2 regions of the Thioalkalivibrio sp. AKL9 genome follow, and region 1 is predicted to be linked to the other one. Evidence: riboswitches for the same ligand, from Rfam matches in the RefSeq annotation. Region 1 holds a riboswitch; the other holds the start of a gene.
What was found. Region 1 has a riboswitch for cobalamin ahead of D573_RS0108395 (TonB-dependent receptor domain-containing protein). Riboswitches for the same ligand answer to the same signal wherever they lie in the genome.
Positions count from the first base shown of each region.

Region 1 (11,689 bases):
GCAGGTAGAACCGTTCGGGGGACAGGCCGCGGGCGCGATGACGCTCCGACAGGGCGATCAGGAAGGTCGCCAGACGCTGCTCCGCGGTACGTTGGCCGAGCAAGGCGTGCAGGCTTTCGTCCTGGGCCAGTTCCTGGCTCATCACGCTCATCATGTGCTGGCGGAAGGTTGGCAGGCGGCCGGCGAGGTCGTCGACATGCCCGTAGGGCACGGCGCAGACGCTGGTGGACTCCAGCGCAATGGCACTGACCGGATGCTTGCCGGAGTGGATCGCGTCCAGCCCCAGGAGGTCGCCGGCCAGCGCGAAGCCGGTGATCTGTTCGGTCCCGTCATCGGAGATCAGCACCGTTTTCAGTGCCCCGGTGCGGACCGCGTACAGCGCTTCGAACTTGGTCCCCATGGTGAACAGGGGCGCACCCTTGGCGATCGGCCGGCGTTGCTGGACGATTTGGTCGAGTTGCCAGAGTTCATCCTGGGGCAGGCCCATAGGCAGGCAGAGCTGGCGGAGGGTGCAGTGCTGGCAGGCTTGAGTGGGTCGTAGCGTCATGGGTGCAGGGTAGCCGTTTTTTCGACGTTGGGGAAAGCGATTTTCGGGGTATGCCATCGGGGGCGGGAATGCGGTACTGTCCCCAAGAGTTGTAGGCGATTACAGAAGGTTTTGCCGTCGGTCAGGGGGTCGCGCCCCGAGATGACTCGGGGTCCCCTCCCTCCGACGGCTGCGTGGACAATGCGGGCCATCGGTAATTAGACTGAGTCTAAAGTCTGCGGCGTGGTCAGGGTCGGCATTACGCGTGGGGGCTGAGAGACCCGACTGCCAGAACAAGGACAGGGGGAGCGATGATCGAGCGGTTACTGGAGCAATACATACGCTACGGGACCTTCGTGCTGCGGCATCCGGATGGCCGTGAGCAGCGTTTCGGGAACGGCGCGCCGGAAGTCACCATGCAGGTGCATGACAAGGCGGCGTTGCGCAAGATTGGGCGCGACCCGGGCTTCCAGCTGGGCGAGACCTACATGGACGGCCTGTGGTCGCCCGGCCCCGAGGGCCTGCAGGTGTTCCTCGACGTGGCCATGCGCAACTTCGCGCCGATGTTCAAGCAGCGGGTCAACCCTGCAGTGCGCATGCTGCGGGCCCTGATCGAGCAGGGCAACAAGGTGGCGCGCTGCTACCAGAACATCGCCCATCACTACGACGTCGATGAGTGGCTTTATCGTCAGTTCCTGGACGAGGGCATGTTCTACAGCTGCGCCTATTTCGAGCGCCCGGACATGACGCTGGAAGAGGCGCAGCAGGCCAAGTGCGCAATGCTGCGCAAGAAGCTGATGCTGGAGCCGGGGATGCGCGTGCTCGACATCGGTTGCGGCTGGGGCGGTCTGGCCTTCCATCTCGCCGAGCATGCCGACGTGCAGGTAGACGGCGTGACGCTGTCGAAGGAGCAGCTGCGGGTTGCCCGTGACGAGGCCAAGCGTCGGGGGCTCGAGGATCGAGTGCGGTTTCTCTATCAGGACTACCGCGAACACGACGACCAGTACGACCGCATTGTCAGCGTCGGCATGTTCGAGCATGTGGGCACGCCCAACTACGAGACGTTCTTCCGGCGCGTACATGATCTGCTGAAGCCGGAAGGCATCGCGGTGCTGCACACCATCGGGCGGCAGGAACCACCGGGTACCTCCAACCCCTGGCTGAGCAAGTACATCTTTCCGGGCGGGTATACGCCGGCCCTGTCCGAGGTGATGGGCGCGCTGGAGCCCACGCCGCTGTGCACCACCGATATCGAGTTCTGGCGCCTGCATTACGCCGAGACGCTGGCCGAGTGGTATCGCCGCTTCCAGACGGTGCGGGCCGAGGCCGTCGAACGCTTCGATGAGCGTTTCTGCCGCATGTGGGAGTTCTACCTGGCCAGTTGCGAGGGCACCTTCCGCTGGTGGGATCAGGTGGTGTTCCACGTGCAGATGGCCAAGCAGCAGGATGCGGTGCCGCTGACCCGCGATTACCTCTATCGGGACGATGCCCCCGAAGTGATCTCCACACCGCCCGGGAAGGCCCGGGCACAGCGCAGCGACGCCGCCTGAAGGCGAGGCGAGGCGAGGGGAGCGATCCGGGGCCGATCCCGAAAGTACTGCAAAACTCGGGCGAACCGAACGCGCATTCCCTACACTAGTGGTCACGTTGCGGCCATGCCGGCGGTAACCACCCATTCCGGAGCAGGGGCGCGTGTTCGGTCGCTTTCGTAAACGCAGGGAGGCACAGGGCCAGGAAAGCCCGCAGGCCGGCGGACCGTCACAGGAACATGTCCTGATCGAGGCGGCCGGGCGCAGCCGCATTACCGAGGTGGCCGCCACCGCGCGGCGTGTTCCCTGGTCGCTGAACTTCCTGCAGTTGCTGTGGGCCGCCGGGCCAGTCACGTTCCTGGCGATGCAGGGCGGCTACTTCCTCGGTTTCGGCCATGCCGCCCCGGCACAGAACTTCATCTTCTTTGCCGTTTACACCCTGCTGTTCGGGGTCATCGGCCTGGTCGCGCGCTTCGTCGCGGATGCCACACGGGGCAAGCGCCAGGAGCGCTCGCGCGATCAGCTGCGCAACACCATCGACTTGCTGCCGGATCTGCTGTTCGTCACCCGCGACCTGGCGATGGGCGAGATGACCCCGGACATGCGTCGGCGCAAGGCAGCCCAAGTCCTGCTGCACGAAGTGGATATCGCCCCCGAGGCCGTGGCGGTCGCGGTGCGCGAGATGACCGGCGATGCCAGCCTGGCGGCCGCCGCGGAGCAGATCGAGATTTATCGTCGCCTGGGTCTGCGCTCGCGCGTCGCGGATCTGGTGGATGCGACCGAGGACTCCCGGCTCGCGGCCCTGGAGAAGCTGCATCACGAGGCGCCGGAGGTTGCGGACCTCCTGCGCGACCGCCTGCGGGGCGTGGCGCCAACCCAGGAGGACGGTGTGCGCCGGGTGGATCAGTTCCTGGATCGACTGTTCTCCGCCGCGGACGCCGATGACCTGGCGCGCTGCACCCTCGACGACGTACAAGCGATCTTTGTCCTCGCCTTCGAGTTGGTGAACGGACGCCAGATCAAGCGGCTGAGCTTCGAATGGTCGGGGGGCTGGCAGCTCGGGGCGGCCCTGGACCGCCTCGAATCCCAGGGCAACCGCTTCCGTGTGGCTCAGGCCGGGGTAGTCAGCCGCCTGCGCTCGCTCGGCATCCTGCTATCCCAGCACGAGGCGTCGGGCCTGGATCCACAGGCCCTGCGCGAGCCGATCGTCAGTCTGGGACGTCAGGTGCTGGAGGCGCTGCAGCGACTGGAGGATCTCGAACCTCCGGAAAATTCCGCGGATGGGCAGCTCCTCGGTCTTGCGCTGCGCCGAGTCGAGGACCTGCGTGAGGCGCGCGACCACCTGATGCAGTCGCAAAGCCGCTACACCAACGCGGTGGAACGCTGGGAGGCCCTGCGTCGGGCGCAGGTGGAGAAGCGCGGCGAGAAGCGCTGGTTCAAACGCAGCGTGCGCGGCATCCGGGTGAGCGAGGAGCTGATCGAACTGACCGACGACCAGAAGCTGAAACTGGCCAGCCACTTCTGCTCTTTCCTCAAGGAACTCAAGATCGAGCGCGAGGGTGACCTGTTTTACTTTGGCGGCTCGGCACTGGATGCGGAGACCGCCAAGCGGATCGGGATCCAGCTCGCCTTGATCATGGAGCCGCTGGTGGATCTTACGAATCCCAGTATCCAGCGCGCGATCTATGCCAACCCCGCGGCCTATCTGGGCGGGCTCTACGTGGGCATGAGCGCGGATGCCAAGGCAGGCCTGGGCTCGGCCATGGTGCGCAAGGTCCGGCAGGATCTCGGGCGCATGGCCGAGTGGCTGGCGCTGCGCCTCACGCGCATCTACAACCTGCCACTGAGTGACTCCATGCGCGATTTTCTGGTCAGCCACTATGGGGCCAATCGCGAGCGCCTGGAGATGCTGGCGACCCATACCGGGGACGAGTCGCACCCGGTGGCGCTGCGTGCCGAGCGCTCGCCTGAGTTCGACGCCATGCTGCAGGACAAGGCTTGGGGGCTGCTGCTCAAGCGCGGGACCCGCTACCTGTACGCGGAGGAACGGCGCCGCCGCTGATCGGCGGCGACACGCGAGCCTGCCAGCGTCATGCGAGAGCGCCTGGTGGGTGGGTTGGAGGCTGGTAATTTTGCACCCAACTGTGTAGGGTTCGCTGCGTTCCTCGGTGCCCGACCAGGCCTGGCTTGGCGGGTTAAACGGGAAGATCGGTGAGTCTCCGGCGGGCTGCAAGGCCTCGGGACGAGTCCGACGCTGCCCCCGCAACGGTGATCGAGCGAGAGACCGTCCGTCGGTTTCTGATGGTCGCGGCCAGTGCCACTGAACATGATGTTCGGGAAGGCGCCGCACCGGACGCTCGTCAGCCCGGAGACCGGCCAGGGAATGATCGCGCGGCATGCGGCGGGCATGCGAGGCGGATGATCGTGCCGGGCCGTTCGCCGGTCCTGGCCGATCCCCCTCGTGTCTGTCTCCCCCTGTCTGCGCGATCCCGACGAATCAACGGCGTGCGGGCGGCTCGCCGGGAGACTCTACACAATGAAACGCACAGCACTTTCCGCGGCCATCCTGCTGGCCACCAGTCCCGCCCTGGGGGACACACCGAATACCGACGAAGCCCAGACGCTGGAGACCGTCCAGGTCACCGCCTCGCGCATCGCCCAGACAGTGGACGAGACGCTCGCTTCGGTGACCATCATCGACCGCGAAGAGATCGAACGCCTGCAGCCCCAGCAGTTCACCGACCTGCTGGAAGGGCGGGCCGGGATCGAGACCTCCCAAAACAGCGCCTTCGGCAAGACCAGCTCCGTCTACACCCGCGGGACAAGCTCCGACCACACGCTGCTTCTGATTGACGGCGTGCGCATGGGGTCCGCCACTAGTGGTGGCGCCAGCTGGCAGTTTCTGCCGCCAGAGGCGATTGAGCGTGTGGAGATCGTGCGTGGGCCACGTACCAGCATCTACGGTTCCGATGCGATTGGTGGTGTGGTGCAGACCTTCACCCGAGAAGGCCGCAAGGGGCCTCCGAAAGTCAACGCGTTTGTGGGAGGCGGCAGCTTCAATACGCGGGAAGCGGGGGTTGGCGTAGCGGGCGGCACCGATAACACGAACTACAGTTTCTCGGTCAGCCACTTCGAGACCGACGGCATCAACGTGCAGGACGGTGTCGGTGACGACGACCGTGATGGTTACGACAACACCTCGTTGGCGACCAAGGTGTCGCACCGTCTGGATAACGGCGTCGAATTCTTCGGAAACATCCTGTATTCGGAAGGAACGACGGAGTTCGACAGCGGCTCGATCTTCTCTCCGGATGAATCCGACTTCGTGCATGCCGCACTTCGCGGTGGCGTAAGGATTCCCGTGACGCAGCGCTGGGATACCGAGCTCGCTGTTGGGCACAGTCGTGACGAATCGGATAACTTTCTTGAGGGTGAATTCTTTTCCCAGTTCGATACGCGGCGCGATCTGGTCGACTGGCGCAACGATATCGAAATTGCGGATAACGTTTATTTAATTACCGGCATCGACGCGTACGAGGACCGGGTAGAAAGTACAACCGACTACGACGAAGATTCGCGGTACAACGTCGGTGCGTACTCCGTGATTCATGTGGACCTCGGTCGGCATGACCTGGAAGGCAGCCTGCGCTACGACGACAACGAACAATTTGGTGACAAGGTTACCGGGCAGGTGGCCTGGGGTTATCAGATGACCGACCCGCTCCGTCTGCGGGCGTCCTACGGCACTGCGTTCAAGGCACCGACCTTCAACGACCTCTATTTCCCCGGATTTGGTAACACCGACCTGGAGCCGGAGAATTCGCGGACCTTCGAAGTCGGGGCGCGCTACACGCAAGGGGCCTACTATGCCGATGCCGCCATTTTCCGCACCGAACTGGACCAGATGATCGGTTTTGATCCGGTTGCATTCCGGGCTGAAAATATCGATGAAGCGCGCGTTCAGGGTGTCGAGCTGGAAGCGGGTTACGCGAGTACGCGCTGGGTCTCCCGCGCTTCGCTGACGTTGATGGATGCCGAAGACCGTGAGACGGGCAATGAACTTCGACGGCGCTCGCCAGTGACGGCGCGGTTCGATCTGGATCGGCAGCTTGATCGTTTCTCGGTTGGCGGCTCGGTGATCGCCAAGAGCCGGGCATTCGACGATCAGGATAATGATGTACGCCTGTCGGGTTACGGGTTGCTGAACCTGCGCGCGAGCTATCAGATCCATCCGGAATGGCAGCTTCAGGCTTCGGTCCAGAACGTGTTCGACAAGGACTACGAGACGGCGGGCGGCTACAACCAGCCGGGGCGTGCCGCGTTCGTGAAACTGCGCTATCAGCAGAGGTGATCCATGGGTAATCGACTGTCGAAGATTGCGACCCGCACGGGTGATGAAGGCCGAACCGGCCTTGGTGACGGCTCGCGAGTGGACAAGGACTCGCATCGCGTCGAGGCCTTCGGTGATGTGGATGAGCTGAACAGCGTGATCGGCCGGTTGCTGATCCATGACCTGCCCGAAGAGGTCCGGCGCTCGCTGGCGCTGGTGCAGCACGAGCTGTTCGACCTGGGGGCGGAACTGGCCGTGCCGGGCCATCAGGCGTTGCCGGATGCCTCCGTGGAGCGTGTGGACGTGGAGCTTGAGTCCTTCAACGATGATCTGCCGGCCCTGGAGGAGTTCATCCTCCCGGGCGGCGGGCCTGCCGCGGCCGATTGTCATATCGCCCGTACGGTCTGCCGCCGGGCGGAACGGCGTCTCGTTGCGCTCAATCACCACGAGGCGTTGCGCCCGGGTTCGCTGGCCTACATCAACCGGCTGTCGGATCTCCTGTTTGTGCTCTGTCGCGTGCTCGCGCGCCACGAGAACGGCGAAGAGGTCCTCTGGCAGCCGGCCAGCCGGCGTGGCTGAAGCGCTCTTCTGAGGGGCGCCGCTGCGGCGGCGCCCCAATCCCATTGCAGTGGTCGCTGGCGTGTCGGGTACACGCCTCGCGGCCCCTTGCGCCTGTTTTTCGGGAAATCTCCATGCGTTTTCGTCGCACAACCCTGATTGCTATTGCGTTTTTTCTATTCGGCGTCGGAACGGCCGGGGCCGGGCCGCTCCTGGTGGGTGTTGTTTCCGATCGCTCGGCGGCGGAGGTCGCCGCCGGGGCGCATCGCTTCCTCGAGGCCCATCCGGAGGCGGAGGTCGTACTGCGCACCCCGGAGCAGCTCACGGACAAGTCGGACGAGGCCGTCGCGGCGCTGTGGCGCGAGGCGGACGCGGTGCTCGTCGCGGCCGTCTTCGGGGATCAGGCCGCGCGCCTCGATCGCCTGTTGCGGGAGGCCCCGCCGCCCGAGGGAGCCCCGATCCTGGCCATCAACAGCGTTCGCCACCTGACGGCGTTGTCGCGGATCGACGGTGAGGCCGTACTCGCGGGGCTCGATGACGAGATGCGTACCGAACTGGCGGCCAACCCGGATCCGGGTGAGGACCCGCGCGCGCACCTGTCCCGACAGCAGGAGCGCTTCCCCGAACAGGCGGACTGGCTGACCGGGCGGGCGTTCTACCAGGGGCGCACGCCGGAGAACATGGAGGGCCTGATGCGCTGGCTGGCCGCGCATGGCGGGCACGCGATCGACGTACCGGACCCGGACCCGCGCGAGACCATCCGCTACTACCGCCATGGCAGCTCCAGCCCCGATTCGGACGCCCTCGATCTGGAGGAGGGTCCGGCCGTGGCGCTCCTGGATCTGGATACCGGCGACCGGCCGGGCGACCGCGCCCTGCTGGATGCGGCCTGCGAGGCCCTGGAGAACCGCGACATCCAGTGTTTTGTGGTGCTCGCGCGCTGGGGCGGGGCGAGCCGCGAGGCGATCGAGACGCTGGAGAAGGTGACCGGGCCGGCGGATCTCGCCGGGATCGTGAGTCTGCAGGACTTCGTGGTCGGCGGGGGCGGCAACCGCGAGGCGGTGGCCGAGGCCTTCGGCGAGCTGGATGTCCCGGTGATCAAGGGCATCCGCCTGGCGGATGTGAGCGCAGCCCAGTGGCGGCTGTCGCACGAAGGCATCCCCTGGGACAAGGTGCACTACCACGTGGCCATGCCGGAGTTGCAGGGTATGAGCCAGCCGATGGTGCTGGCGGCCGCGGGCGCCCCGGAACAGGATGAACGCACGGGTGTGCGCCTGATACTGACCGAGCCGGTGGGCGAGCGCGTGGAGGCTTTGGCCGACCGGGTGGCAAGCTGGCAGCGGCTGCGCACCCTCGACAACGCGGACAAGCGGGTCGCGGTCGTCTACTACAACCATCCGCCGGGTCGCCAGAACATCGGCGCGGACAAGCTGGATGTGCCCGAGTCCCTGCTGGAGATGTTGCAGCGGCTGGAGGCGGCCGGCTATGACCTGGGCGACAACGTGCCGGAGGATGCCGAAGCCCTGCTGGACATGATCCAGGACCGGGCGGTGAATCTCCCGGAGCAGGCAGATGCGCTGGACGCGATCGCCGGCCGGGTGGCCGCGCTCGATCGCGAGCAGTACCAGGCCTATTTCGACGCCCTGCCGGAGTCGATCCGGGCCGAGTTGGTGGATGGCCCGATCGGCTACCTGCAGGCGAGGCTGGAGGCGGCCAAAGCCGCCGACGAGATCGATTTGGCACAAGCCGCGCTGGAAAGCGGTGTCGGTGATCTGCGCCACATGCTCGAGAGCTATCCGCACGCGGCCCAGGATCGAGCGCTGGATCTGCTCGCACAATTCGAGGCGGCCTGGGAGGCCACGCTGGCGGGTGAGGACGCGCATGCGACGACCGAGCAATTGCGCAAGGCGCTGGTGCGCACGGGCATCCCCGGCCTGACCGGCTGGGGCGAGCCGCCGGGCGAGGCGATGACCCGCGACGGCGAGATGCTGTTCCCGGGGATCGAGTTCGGCAACGTGTTCATCGGCCCGCAGCCGCCGCGCGGCTGGGAGGTCAGCGAGCGCCTGCTGCACGCGAATACCACCTTCCCGCCGACCCACCAGTATGTCGGTTTCTACCACTGGATCCGCGATCACTTCGAGGCGGATGCGCTGGTCTATGTCGGCCGCCACTCGACCCGGGAATTCCTGCCTCGCCGGCGCGCGGGGCTGGCGCCGGATGATTACCCCGAGATCCTCGGGGGCGCCCTGCCAATCATCTATCCCTACATCGTCGATGGCGTGGGTGAGGGCATCCAGGCCAAGCGCCGGGCCATGGGCGTGATGATCAGCCACCTGACCCCGCCACTGGCGGCCACCGAGCTGTACGACAGTCTGCTGGAGCTGCGCCAGCTGGTGGAGACCTACGAGGCGGCCGCGCAGCCGGATGCCGCGACACGTTCGCGGGCGGCCCAGACCCTGCGCGAACGTATCGAGGATCTCGGCCTGACCGAGACCATCGAGCACGAACTGGCCCGGGGCCATCATCATGACCACGGGCACCACCATGACGAACACGGGGATCACCACGACGGTCATCATGATGAACCCGATTCCGGGCACGGCGAAGGTCACGAGGATGATCACGGCGACGAGTCTCGGGATGCGGATCATCACCGGGAACATGGGGATGAAGCGCACGAACATGCCCATGAGCATAACCACGAGAACGAGCATGCGGACGAGGGTCATGACGACCACGGAACCACCTCGCTCACGGAGATGGACGAGGAGCTTCTGGTCCACGAGATCGGCCACTACCTGACCGACATGCAGGAAGACCAGATGCCGCTGGGGCTGCACGTGTTCGGGCGCGACTGGAGCGACGAGGCCGTGGACACCATGCTCGAGTCGATGGCCGGTGACGAAGCGGTCGGGGACGACTGGGCCGCCAAGCTGCGTGGATCCCCGGCCAGTGAACGTGCGCATCTGCTGGCGGCACTGGAGGGACGTTTCGTGCCACCGGGGCAGGGCAACGATCCGATCCGCACGCCGGAGGTGTTGCCAACCGGGCGCAACTTCCATGCGCTGGCGGCGGATCTGGTGCCCACGCGTATCGCCTGGGGCATTGGTCAGGAACTGGCTGCGGACGCCCGTGAGCACGGCGATCCCGAGGCCGACGGCAGCGAGGCGATCATCCTCTGGGCGTCGGATACCGTACGCGATGAGGGCGTGATGATCGCCTTTGGCCTGGACATGCTGGGCATTCGCCCGGCCTGGAACAGCCGCGGGATCGTTCAGGGGCTGGAACGCATGGACCTCGACGAGGCGGAGCGTGACCGCCATCGCGATGCCCTGTTCACCACCTCCGGTCTGTTCCGCGACCTGTACGAGGACCAGCTGGTGTGGCTGGATCGTGCCGTCCGCCTCGCGCTGGATGGCTCGTCCGAGATCATTCTTGCGGAATACCCTGAGCTGGAACCGGCACTGGAAGCGGCCCTGGCCCCGCTGGGGCCGGACCTGCGCGATCCGGGCGACGAGCCGCTGGCGCGTAACGATGTGGCCGCGCAGTGGGTGGAGGACACCCAGGCCCTGCGCGGCGCAGGCCTCAATGGCGTCGAAGCGGGTCAGCAGGCCGCGCTGCGTGTGTTTGGTACCGCCCCCGGGGCCTATGGGGCCGGGGTCAATCGTCTCGCGGACCGTTCCGGGGCCTGGGAGGATCGTGCCGAACTGGGCGCCGCCTATATACGCCGCATGGGACATGCCTACGGGGCGGACGAATCCGGCGGCTCCGCGCACGAGGCCTTCGAGGCCCGGCTGGGCCAGGTCGGGCGCACCTACCTTGGGCGCGCCTCGCACCTCTACGGCCTGCTGGACAACGACGACGGTTTCGATTTCCAGGGCGGGCTGTCGACCGCGGTCGAGAGCATCCGCGGCGAGGTGCCGGACAACCGCGTGCTGCAGCACGCCGATCCGGACGACCCGCGGGTGGAGACACTGGGCCGCGCGTTGATGCGCGAGCTTCAGGGGCAGAACCTGAACCCGCAGTGGATCGAGCCGCTGATGGATCACGGCTATGCCGGGGCCCGCACCATGGCCCGGGATTTCGTCGACAACCTTTGGGGCTGGCAGGTCACCAACCCGGAGATCATCCGCTCCTGGGTCTGGGACGAGGTGCACGACGTGTATCTGCAGGACCGCCACGGGCTGGGCCTGGACGCGTTCCTGGCCGACGGCCACAACGTGCACGTGAAGACCCATCTGCAGGCCGTTCACCTGGTCGCGGCCAGCCACGGGTTCTGGGACGCCGATCCCGAGGTGCTGGATGCCTTGTCCGAGCGCTTCGCGGAACTGGTCGCCGAGCACGGCCTGCCCGGCAGCGGTCACACGCGCCCGGATCATCCCATGCTGGACGAGGTGGCCGAGCGCCTGGACGACGCTGACCTGCGCGAGGCCTTCGACGCCGTGCGGGCGGCCGCGCAGATCGATCGGGCGGAGCCGGAAGCCGACCCCAGCCGTGTCACCGAGATCCAGCCGCTGGAAGATCCGGCGGCGCGCGAGATGCAGGAGATCCTCGAGCCGGCCAAGACCGAGGGCGGCCAGGAGCCCGGCGACGAGACGGCGGGTATGCCCTGGCTCCCCTGGCTGGTTGCCGCTGCGCTGTTTCTGCTGCTGCTCGGCGGCATCGCTGCGGGTCGACGGCGATAACCGGGGCGTGGGCATTTTCGGGCCTGTAGGAGCCGAGCCCTCTCGGCGATTGCAGCGTCGG
Region 1 is NZ_KB905109.1:143,292-154,980, forward strand. Features, by position in the region: gene fnr (fumarate/nitrate reduction transcriptional regulator Fnr) at 1-547, opposite strand, end outside; gene D573_RS0108385 (cyclopropane-fatty-acyl-phospholipid synthase family protein) at 838-2,076, shown strand; gene D573_RS0108390 (hypothetical protein) at 2,219-4,117, shown strand; cobalamin riboswitch at 4,205-4,451, shown strand; gene D573_RS0108395 (TonB-dependent receptor domain-containing protein) at 4,592-6,406, shown strand; gene D573_RS0108400 (cob(I)yrinic acid a,c-diamide adenosyltransferase) at 6,410-6,964, shown strand; gene D573_RS0108405 (cobaltochelatase subunit CobN) at 7,078-11,628, shown strand.

Region 2 (11,689 bases), on a different contig from region 1:
CAGGGCCGGGAACAGGAAGGTCTGGCGCTGCTGGACAAGGCGATGGGGAACACCTCGCCTCATTGAGAGGCGACTCCCTAATGCAGGGCGAGCACTAGCGCCATGACGGTAATCGCCATCACTTCCACCAGTTCCAGGGTGGCGCCGGCGGTATCGCCGGTAAAGCCGCCGAGCCAGCGGCGCAGGAAGGCGGCGATGGCGAATACCAACGCCAGCGCAACGGCCAGGCCCAGGATCAGGCCCCAAACACCGGTGACCAGCGCCAGTAGCAGGATCAACACGCCGGTGGCTACCAGCACCATCTGGGCGGGGCTGCGCGGCAGGTGTGCGGCCATCTCGGCGCCCAGGCCCTGCTCCCGCACGTAGGGCACCAGCAGGAACAGCCCGGTGAGCGCCGCGCGCCCCAGCACGATGGCGACCAGCAATGCGATCCAGGCACCCATCTCCACCACGGTTACCAGGGCTGCGAACTTGATCAGCAGCACCAGGATCAGCGCGGCCACTGCCATCGGGCCGCTGGTCGGGTCCTTCATGATGGCCTGGGCCCGTTCCGGGTCCTGATGGCTGCCAACCCACGCATCCACCGTGTCCGCCAGGCCGTCCAGGTGCAGCGCACCCGTCAGACCGACCCATAACGCGAGCACCAGTGCCGCGACCAAGAGCGGCGGCGTGCCGGGTATGGCCGCCAGCGCGATACCGACCAGCACCACGAGCAGGCCCAGGATCAGACCGACCAGTGGATAAGCCAGCACCGAACGGCCCAGGTCGGCCGGCTGCGGGTCTAGCGCGGGGGTGGGCAGGCGGGTGAGGAACTGGAGGGCCAGCCAGAAGGGTGTCAACACGACGCTCATGTGGGTGCCTGGCCGGACTTTGGCGGGAGGCATTCGCGGCCAGGGCTGCTCCCGCAGGGGGCTAGGCCACCGAAGGTCCTCGACATAGTTGTGGGAGCGGCCTTGGCCGCGAAGCCCCTGCCCGCGCCTGACTTTGGCAGGGGCTTCGCGTGCAAGCACGCTCCCACAAGAGCCCTCACAAGATCACCCACAGGGGCTTTCCGCACCAAGGGCAGGAGATTCATGGATAGGGCTGCCATGGCTCGACAATATGCAGGGAGGCGAGCGGGACGTCGATGCCCAGCAGCTTCTCCAGCGGCCAGCCCTCGTGCAGGGCTCGGAGCAGGCGGATGACGCCGCCGTGGGCGATCACGAGCACCCGCTCGCCTTCCTCGGGCGCCAGGTCATTCCAGCCGGCGACAACGCGTTCGCGAAACTCCAGGAGCGACTCGCCTTTGGGGGGCGAGTGATTCACCGGATCCTGCCAGAAACGGCCCAGTGCATCGGCGTCCGTCTCCATCAGCGCCGCCGCCGTGCGGCCTTCCCAGGCGCCGAAGTCGAGTTCGGCCAGGCGGTCGTCGACGGCGAGCGGTACACCGGCCTCTTCCGCAAACGCCTGTGCCGGGGCGCGGCAACGTATCAGCGGCGAGCAGACAATGCGATCCCAGACACTACCTCCGGCCAGAGCATCACGCATCGTGGTCCACCCGGCCTCGGTCAGCGGGACATCGCTGCCTCGGCCGCAGAAGCCGTTGCCAGTCGTTTCCCCGTGGCGCAGCAGGCCGATTTGGGCGTGGCGGATAGTCAACTGGCCTCTCCGCTGACACCCGCCTCTGCGAAGGTGGCCATGCCGGAGTGCAGCTCGCAGGCCAGGCGCAGTAGGGGCACGGCCGTGGCGGCCCCGCTTCCCTCGCCCAGGCGCATGCCGAGATCGAGCAGGGGTTCGGCCTCCAGCGCCGCCAACAGGCGCTGATGACCCGGCTCCGCCGAGGTATGGGCATAGAAGAACCAGTCCGCCGTGCCCGGGCACAGGCGCTCGGCCACCAGCGCCGCCGAGGTGCTGATGAAGCCGTCCACCAGCACCGGCAGACCGATCTGCCCCGCCGCGATATACGCCCCGGCGAGCCCGGCAATCTCGAAGCCCCCCAGACAGCGAAGGCTGCCGAGGGCATCGCCCCGCACGGCCGCATGGGTCTGGAGCGCCTGTTCGATGACCTCGGCCTTGTGCCGCACCCCGTTCGCGTCCAGGCCCGTGCCGGGGCCGGCCAGATCGGCGGGCGGCAGATCCAGCAGTGAACAGGCCAGCGCAGCGGCGGCGGTCGTGTTGCCGATCCCCATCTCGCCGCCGACGAACATCTGGGCGCCGCTGCGCCGGGCGCGTTCCGCGCACTGGCGGCCGGCGTTCAGGGCGCGCTCCAGCTGCGCCGGCGTCATCGCCGGCTCGCGTGCGAGGTTGGCGGTGCCGGGGCCCAGGTTCAGTTGCTGCACACCGCTAACAGCGGGCGGCTCCGTGACCGTGCCCAGGTTGATCACCTCGATGGAGGCGTCCAGGTACCGCGCCAGCACCGAGATCGCCGCCCCACCCGTCGCGAAGTTCGCGACCATCTGTGCCGTCACCGCTTGCGGAAAGCGCGAGATGCCCTCGGCCACCACGCCATGATCGCCGGCGAACACCGCGATGTGCACCTTCTCCAGGCTGGGCTTTTCCTGGCCCTGCATCCCGGCCAGGCGTTCCGCGATCGCCTCCAGTTGCCCGAGCGACCCGGGCGGCTTGGTCAGCTGGGCCTGCCGTTCAGCCGCGGCCTGCCGGGCGGCGGCGTCCAGGGTTGCCGGCGGCACCTGCAGCCAGTCACAGTCTTCGGTCACTTGTTGGTCCTCATTGGTCTCTCGTGCGCGCTCTGCCACTTTCCTTCATCCCGGCCTATGACTCCTCGCCATCCCGACCGGCTACTTCCCGTCATCCCGGCCGCAGCGAAGCGAAGAGCCGGGATCTCCCACGCGGGAACACCCCGACGTCTGCGCCACCTCTCACGACGAAGATCCCGGATAACCGCTGCGTGGTTTCCGGGATGACGACGTTGGGGGAGCATCCGAATGTCTGGAACTGGAATCCTGGCCGCCCGCCCATCTGTCATGCCGGCCCATTGCTTTTCGTGATCCCGGCCATCCATTGCCCGTCTTCGCCAACCACTTCCCGTCATCCCGGCCGTAGCGAAGCGAAGAGCCGGGATCTCCCACGCGGGAACACCCCGACGTCTGCGCCATCATCCCACGACGAAGATCCCGGATAACCGCTGCGCGGTTTCCGGGATGACGACGTTGGGGGGAACATCCGAATGTCTGGACCAGGAATCCTGGCCGTCCGCCCACATGACATACCGGCCCATTACTCCTCGCCCTCCCGGCCGTAAGCGGTTCCCTTGTTGTCATCCTGGCCGCAGCGAAGCGGAGAGCCGGGATCTCCCCACGCCAGGGGTACCCCCTGACGTCCGTGCCACCTGCCAACGGTGGAGATCCCGGATAACTGCTGCGCAGTTTCCGGGATGACGAGGGTTGGGTGACCGAAGGACGGCTGGGGTCGGGATGCTGCGGTGGTGCCGGCCTGCCGGCGTGCTTGTCTATGTGCCTCGAGGGCAGAATGCATCCTGGAGGGTGGAATGCATGTATGCCGGTTTGTCACAGCGGGTCTCCCTTGAGGACGTGCGGGAGGCCGGCGACGGTGAGGACGACGCGGTCCATCGTTGGGGCCAAGCGCTGGTGGAGCCAGCCGGCCTCGTCGGCGAAGCGACGGGACAGTGCGTCCATGGGCGTGATCCCCATGCCGGTTTCGTTGGAGACGAACACGAGAGTGCCTGGCAGGCGGGGCACAGCCTCGATCAGGGCCTCGCGCTCGCGCTCGATCCGGCCCTCGTCATCGGTGCACAGGAGCTGGGTCAGCCACAGGGTCAGGCAGTCCACCAGCAGGCACTGCTCGGGTCCCGCGGTCTGCTCCAGCGCCCGGGCCAGGCCCGTGCCCGCCTCGACGAGGCCCCAGTCTCCGGGCCGGTCGGCGCGATGGCGTTCGATCCGGCGCGCCATTTCCGCATCGTCCGCGCGCGCCGTCGCCACGTAGGTCACGGGCAGGCCGCTGGCCGCCGCCAGTTGTTCTGCCAGTCGGCTCTTGCCCGAGCGCACGCCACCCAGTACCAGGGTCTTCATGCGAATGGCTCCTTCGGTTCGGCTTGCAGAAGGGTCAGTATGTTTTTCATATCCAGGTGTTCTTCCAGAGAATCGGCCAGGCGCTCCAGGCCGCGTTCCCGCGCCGTTGCCAGGTCTTCCCCGGTCTCCATCCCGCTGCGCATCCCCGCCCAGTGCAGCAAGGCCTCGGCGGCGTCCGATGTATCGAACACGCCGTGGACATAGGTGCCGGCCACCGCGTCCTCCGCACTACGCGCGCCATCCGGGCCGTGTTCCAGGTGCAGTAGTGGCCGCTCCAGGCCCGGACCGGTCGTCACGCCCGCATGGATTTCGTAACCTTCTACGCCGGCTTCTCGGTCCAGTACGCGATCTCCGCGAACCCGCTCCAGGTGCTTCTCGGGTGCGAGCCGGGTCTCGATATCCAGCCAGCCCAGCCCCGGCGTGGAACCCGACTGGCCTTCGACGCCATCGGGATCGTGCACGGCGTGGCCCAGCATCTGGAATCCGCCGCAAATCCCCAGCACCTTGCCGCCATAGCGCATATGCCGCTGAAGCGCGGCCTCCCAGCCCTGTTCGCGCAGCCAGGCGAGATCGTCGCGCACGGACTTCGAGCCCGGCAGGATGACGAGATCGGCGGGCTGCAGGGATTCGCCTGGACCAACAAAGCGCAGGTCCACTGCCGGATGCAGGCGCAGGGGGTCGAAATCGGTGTGGTTGGAGATGCGCGGCAATGCCGGCACGGCCACCTTCAGCGCGTCGGCAGCCTTCTCGGGCATCGCCTCGCGCGGAAGGGCGTCCTCGGCATCCAGATAAAGCCCGTGCAGGTACGGGATCACGCCGAGCACCGGCTTTCCGGTTTCCTGTTCCAGCCAGTCCAGGCCGGGTTGCAGCAGGCCGATATCGCCGCGAAAGCGGTTGATCACGAAGCCCCGCACCCGCGCGCGCTCCGTTTCGCTCAAAAGCGCCAGCGTGCCCACCAGATGCGCGAACACCCCGCCCCGGTCGATATCCGCGACCAGGATCACCGGGCAGTCCACGGCCTCGGCAAAGCCCATGTTGGCGATGTCGCCGGCACGCAGGTTGATCTCGGCTGGCGATCCCGCGCCCTCGACGAGGACGTGGTCGTATTGTGCGGTCAGGCGGCCATGCGATGCCAGCACCGCCTCGCGCGCCACTGGCTTGTAGTCGTGGTAGGCCCGGGCATCCAGATCCGCCGCCGGCCGGCCGTGGATGATGACCTGCGCCCCCTGGTCCGAGCTGGGCTTCAGCAGCACGGGGTTCATGTCCGTGTGCGGGTCCAGGCCGCAGGCCGCAGCCTGCAGGGCCTGGGCGCGCCCGATCTCGCCACCGTCGGCCGTGACCGCGCTGTTCAGCGCCATGTTCTGCGGCTTGAACGGCACCACCGACAGCCCGCGCCGGTGCAGCACGCGCGCCAGTCCCGCCACCAGCACGCTCTTGCCGGCATCCGAGGTCGTGCCCTGCACCATCAGCGTCGTACCCATCAGGACGCCCCCAGCGCCCGTTCCAGGCGCTTCCATTCGTGTTCCTTCCCCGGCAGGCCAAAGCGAAGGCTACCCGGGTAATCAAATCGTCGGACCAGGATGCCCTGCGCGCCCAGGTGATCCTGCCAGCCAGCGGGATCGTCCACGCGGCACCACTGAAACAGCGCGGTGCCGCCGGCGGGTTCCAGCCCCTGGTCGCGCAGCAAGTCCGCCAGGCGCTGACCACGTGCCTGGAGCATGCCGCGTGTCTCGGCCTGCCAGGCCCGGTCCGACAGCGCCTGGGTGGCGATCCAGCGGGACGGTCCAGCAAGACCCCACGGCCCCATCCGGGCGGCCAGCCGCGTGCGCAGCGTGTCCTCCGCGATGACAACCCCCACGCGCGCCCCGGCCAGGCCAAAGAACTTGCCCAGCGAGCGCAGCACCACCAGCCCTTCGCGCGGCGCCTCCTTGGCCAGGCTCGCCTCGGGTGTCACGTCCATGAAAGCCTCGTCCACGATCAGCCAGCCGCCGCGCGCGGCCAGGGCCGCTTGCCACGCCAGCAGGTCCGCGCGGTCGAACCGTTGCCCGGTCGGATTGTTCGGGTTGACCAGCACCAGCACGTCCAGGCCGGGCAATGCAGCCTCGATCGAATCCCCATCCAGCGGGACGACGTCGTGCCCTGCCCCGTGCCAGGCCCGGGCGTGTTCGTTGTAGCTGGGCTCGAGGATGCCCACGCGCGAAGGGCCTTCCCGTAGCGCTGGCAGCAGCTGGATCGCGGCCTGGGAACCGGGCACCGGCAACAGCGCCCCGGTCCCGTAATAGGCGGCGGCCGCGGCCTCCAGGCCGTCGTCCGGTTCCGGCAGGCGCGCCCAGGCCCCTGGCGGCAGCTCGCCCGCGGGGTAGCCATGCGGGTTGATGCCCGTGGAGAGATCCAGCCAGTCGGCCTCGGGGATCCCGTAGCGCGCGGCCGCCTGACGGATACCGCCCCCGTGTACCTGGATCAGTGCCTTCGGCTCCGGCGTCTGCATCGATTGGGCCTCAGAACAGGACAACGACAATCACTCCGGCCACAATGAAGGCCATCCAGATGGCCAGCGCACGATCCAGCAGCGCAACCGCCTGGCGAATGCCTGCCGCGTCGGGCATGCGGCCCATCCCCAGGCGGGGTCGCCACTCGCGCTGCCCGCCATAGGGCGCCGCCCCCCCCAGGACCACGCCCAGCGCACCCGCCCCTGCGGCCATCACCGGCCCCGCATTCGGGCTCTTCCAGCCCGCGGCCTGCTCGCGCCAGCACTGCAGCGCGTCCCGGCCGCGACCGGCCAGGGCATAGCCCAGCGCCGTGAGACGGGCCGGGATCAGGTTCATCGCATCATCCAGGCGCGCGGCGGCCCAGCCAAACGAGCGAAACCGGTCATTGCGATAGCCCCACATCGCGTCCAGCGTATTCACCAGGCGATAGGCCACCACGCCCGGCGCCCCGGCCACCAGAAACCAGAAGATCGTGGCGAACAGCGCGTCGTTGCCGTTCTCCAGCACCGACTCGATGGTCGCGCCACTCACCCCGCGCGCGTCCAGGGCCGCCGTGTCGCGGCTGACCAGCATGCCGACACCGGTGCGCGCCCCAGAAAGGTCATCCTTTTCCAGGGCCTCGGCCACCACCTCCGCATGCTCGTCCAGGCTGCGCCAGCCGATCGCCAGCGTCAGGATCGCCAGCGTCAGAACCCAGCCCCAGGCCAGCGAGGCGCCCAGTGCGGCCAGCGCCACCCAGGGCAGGACCAGTGCCGCGAGGAGGAGCGCTCCGCGTGCACGACTGGGCGCATGCCAGCGGGATTCGGCCCAGGCCGCGAGCTGGCCGAATCCGGCCAGCGGATGGAACCGCCGTGGGTCGCCAAACAGCCGGTCCAGGATCAGGGCGCCGATCAGGATCAGAAAGGTACTCATGCCGGCCCGCGCCCGGATGCCCCATCCGGACCCGTGACGGATTCCCGCGCATCCGGGGACTCGGCCAGCTCGCACGGCGCGCCCCAGCGATCCTGGAACACCAGGTCTTCCAGGGGGCGCCGGGTATCCCAGCCCGCCGTCTCCAGCATCGGCCGGTCATAGAAGCGCTCCACATGCCCCAGGCACAGCACCGCGATCGGGTACCCGCCTTCGGGCATGTCCAGCCGATCGGCCAGCCAGTTCGGATCGAACAGGGAGACCCAGCCCATGCCCAGGCCCTCGGCGCGGGCGGCCAGCCACAGGTTCTGGATCGCACAGGCGGCGGAACAGAGGTCCATCTCGGGGAGCGTCCGCCGGCCCAGCACGTAGCGTTCGCGGCCATCGGTCAGGGACACGACCAGTAACTCGCCCGCCTCGCGGATGCCCTCCAGCTTCAAGCGATGCACGTCGGCCGCGCGCTCGCCACAGGCCTCCGCGGTGCGACCCTGTTCGTCCGCTGCATGGGAGTGGAGTGCCTCGCGCATCGCCGGGTCGGTAATGCGCAGGAAGCGCCAGGGCTGCATATAGCCCACGCTCGGCGCGCGATGCGCCGCCTCCAGCAGCCGCCGCAACACCGCTGGATCGACCGGGTCCGGCCGAAAATGGCGCATATCCCGGCGTTCCGCGATCACGCGATAGACGGCCGCAAGCTCATCTTGGGCAAATCCCGAACCCCCGGCATCAGCGCCCGGGCAGGAAGGGTTCTCATTGGCGGGCAACTCGGACTGCATCGGCTTACCGTCAGGGGGACACGACGCGGATGCAGAGGGATCGGGGTGCGGCCACAGGGGGCCCGCACCTACCGACCCTCGCCCACCGCGCGGTCGCAGAAACATCGTCCAGGCCGGTCTCCGGGCTCGCGAGGCCCCGGCAACCCGGGGCGGCAAGTCGCCTTCCCGGGCCGCGTTCGGCCCAGTGGCTTTCGACTTGTCGAGGGCCGAGCGGCCTGCGGAAGCACCCCTCGAACCCACTCGCTTACCGTTGCGGGGGCAGCGTCGGAATGGGGCTGCGGAGGATCTCGCGCCTGCACCGACTTCCCGTTTAACCCGCGCGATCAGTCGCCCGGGCACCTGGTAGCAAGCCACCAATCATACGCGGCAAGCCCACTGCCGACCAATTGACGCTCCGAGGCGCCGCAGGCTTGCTGCTATGATGCCCCGCTAGTCCAGCGCCAGGTGGCGGCTCCCCAGCCGGCTCGAAGGCGCTTGAACAATCAATCCAATGCGACTGTAAAATCATGCAATTCTTGACTCTCCGAACTCCACTGCTCGCTTGCCTCCTGGGCCTGCTCTCAACCCCGCTGATCGCAATGGCGGACTCGATCGCGGTCACCGACGACGATGACCGCGAGGTCCATCTGGAGCAGCCTGCCGAGCGCATCGTCAGCCTGGCGCCGCACATCACCGAGGTGCTGTTTGCCGTGGGTGCGGGGGACCGCATCGTGGGCGCAACGCAGTACAGCGATTATCCGCCCGAGGCGGAGGGCATCCCGCGGATTGGCGGTTACAGCCGGATTGACCTGGAACGGGTACTGGAAAGGGACCCCGATCTGGTGATCGCGTGGAAGAGCGGCAACTCCGCCTCCCAGGTCGAACGCCTGCGCGAACTGGGACTGCCGGTGTACGTATCGGAACCACGCAGCTTCGAGGGTGTGGCCTCGAGCATGCGGCGCATGGCCACGCTCGCCGGCACGCATGACCAGGGCGAGGCCGCGGCAGAGGACTTCCTGGGCCGAATGGACGCGCTCCGCGCCACGTACGGCGACCGGGACCCGATTCGCGTGTTCTATCAGGTGTGGGAGCAACCGTTGATGACGGTCAATGACGACCACCTGATCGCCGAGGCCATCGCCGTCTGTGGCGGTGTGAACGTGTTCGGCAATCTCGACCGCCTGGTGCCACGCATTGGCCGCGAAGCCGTACTGGATGCCGACCCCGAGGTCATCATCGGCGGCGGCATGGGCGAGGACCGCCCCGACTGGGTGGTCGCCTGGGGCCAATGGGAGGATATGACCGCGGTCCAGCGCGACAATCTGTTCTTCATCCCCCCTTCGCTCCTGCAACGCCATACCGGACGCATCGCGGAAGGCACCGCCCTGATGTGCGAAGAACTCGAACGCGCCCGCGCACGCCGTCCTGCCCCATGACCATGACGGTCCGCCTCGCAGTCTCTCGGAAAGGATATCGCGGGACACCAATGAAGGAGCGTTGTACGTGCGCTGAAGGCAGCGCTCCCGCCGTTCCGGCAACCTACCGCTTCGCCCGCCTGGAGCGGAGGGCTACCGCTTGACCCGTTCGTTCCTCCTGGCCCTGGGCGTGCTGTTACCCGCGTCTGTGCTCTCCGTTCTGGTGGCACTGGCCTACGGCAGCGTGCAGATTCCGTTCCCTGACCTGCTGAGTGTCTTCTTCGGCGAGGCCTCGCGACTGCACAGCACCCTGGTACTGGATCTGCGCCTGCCGCGCGCGCTGGCCGCGTTCGCCGCCGGCGGGTTGCTAGGCCTGGCCGGAGCGCTGATGCAGGTCCTGCTACGCAATCCACTGGCCGATCCCTACGTGCTGGGGCTCTCCGGCGGTGCCTCGGTGGGCGCCTTGCTGGCGATGCTGGCGGGGCTGTCCATGTTCTCGGTCTCGGCCGCGGCCTTCGTGGGCGCCCTGCTGTCCACCATTCTGGTGTTCGGCCTGGCCCACGGCACGGGCAGCTGGACCCCGACCCGCCTGCTGCTGACCGGTGTCGTGGTGGCCGCCGGCTGGGGCGCGATGATCAGTTTCATCCTCGCAGTCAGCCCCACTGCGGAGCTCCCGGGCATGCTGTACTGGCTGATGGGCGACGTCTCCCATGCCCGCAACCCCTACCCGGCCTGGGGCGTACTCGTGGTCGTCGCCCTGCTCGCCCTGCCATTTGGCCGCACCCTGAACGTCCTGGCGCGCGGGCCCATGCAGGCCGCGGCCCTCGGAGTGGCCGTACGCCCGGTGGAATGGACGATCTATGTGGTGGCGGCCCTGATCACCGCGACCGCGGTCACCCAAGTCGGCGCGGTCGGCTTTGTCGGGCTGATCGTGCCGCACATGCTGCGTCTGATCTTTGGCAACGACCAGCGCGTGATCCTGCCGGCCTCGGCCCTGGGCGGGGGCATCCTCCTCACCCTGGCCGACACCCTGGCCCGGACGATCATTGCCCCGGAACAATTGCCGGTGGGCGTCATCACCGCGATGCTGGGTGTCCCGGTGTTCCTGTTCCTGCTCTACCGGAGCCGCTGATGCCGCGTACACATCTCCCAGTCCCCGCGGCGACCCAGCCACACGACACGCCGGGCCTTGGCGCGCGCAGCGTCCACCAGGAACCGGGGCCCAAGACCCTGCTCGCGACGCATGACCTCGTCATCGACGTGCCCGAGCGGCCACCCGGTTCGCCGCTGGACCTGACGGTCGACCCGGGCCAGTGCTGGGGCATCCTGGGCCCGAATGGGGCCGGCAAGAGCACCCTCCTGCAGACCCTCGCCGGCCTGCGGGCCGCGCGTGCCGGAACCATCAAGGTCAAGGGACAATCCATTGCGACCCTCGCCCGCGCGGAACTGGCCCGTCGCCTGGGCCTGGTCTTCCAGACCCACCACGACGGCTTTCCCGCCACGGTGCTGGAGACGGCCCTGATCGGGCGCCACCCGTATCTGCGGCCCTGGGATATCGAGTCTTCCGAGGACTACGCCCGCGCCCGGGCGGCACTCGCGGCGATGGATCTCGCCGACCTCGAGGACCGCATGGTGGACACCTTGTCCGGCGGGGAACGCCAGCGCCTGGCGATCGCGACCGTGCTGACGCAGGACCCCAGCCTGCTCCTGCTGGACGAGCCCACCAGCCAGCTGGACCTGCATCATCAGGTGGCCGTGCTCAACCGCGTGCAGGCCATCGTCGGTCAGGAAAACCGAGGCGCGGTGTTGGTCCTGCACGACGTCAACCTCGCGGCGCGCTACTGCGATCACTTGCTACTGCTATTCCCTGACGGACAGGCGTGCTGGGGCCCCACGGCCACCATGCTGGTGCCCAGCGCACTGGAGCGCCTGTACAACCAACGCCTGAGCGTGGGCGAGGTGGACGGGCTGCCCGTGTTCCTGCCGCGCAACGAGTAGTCCCCATGGAATTCTTCCGCACCCTGCATTCCGACCTGGATGCCGAAAACCTGCAGCGAAGCCTCACCGTGTCCGCATTACCCGATGCCAGCGGCGCG
Region 2 is NZ_KB905104.1:1,714-13,402, reverse strand. Features, by position in the region: gene D573_RS0102230 (ribbon-helix-helix protein, CopG family) at 1-66, shown strand, start outside; gene D573_RS0102225 (adenosylcobinamide-GDP ribazoletransferase) at 78-851, opposite strand; gene D573_RS0102220 (histidine phosphatase family protein) at 1,072-1,638, opposite strand; gene cobT (nicotinate-nucleotide--dimethylbenzimidazole phosphoribosyltransferase) at 1,635-2,696, opposite strand; gene cobU (bifunctional adenosylcobinamide kinase/adenosylcobinamide-phosphate guanylyltransferase) at 3,507-4,028, opposite strand; gene D573_RS0102205 (cobyric acid synthase) at 4,025-5,509, opposite strand; gene cobD (threonine-phosphate decarboxylase CobD) at 5,509-6,516, opposite strand; gene cbiB (adenosylcobinamide-phosphate synthase CbiB) at 6,527-7,429, opposite strand; gene bluB (5,6-dimethylbenzimidazole synthase) at 7,426-8,199, opposite strand; cobalamin riboswitch at 8,293-8,557, opposite strand; gene D573_RS0102185 (cobalamin-binding protein) at 8,778-9,614, shown strand; gene D573_RS0102180 (iron ABC transporter permease) at 9,754-10,725, shown strand; gene D573_RS0102175 (ABC transporter ATP-binding protein) at 10,725-11,591, shown strand; gene D573_RS0102170 (hypothetical protein) at 11,597-11,689, shown strand, end outside.
Region 2: linked by a shared signal. The riboswitch ahead of bluB (5,6-dimethylbenzimidazole synthase) and the one ahead of D573_RS0108395 (TonB-dependent receptor domain-containing protein) in region 1 are both predicted to bind cobalamin.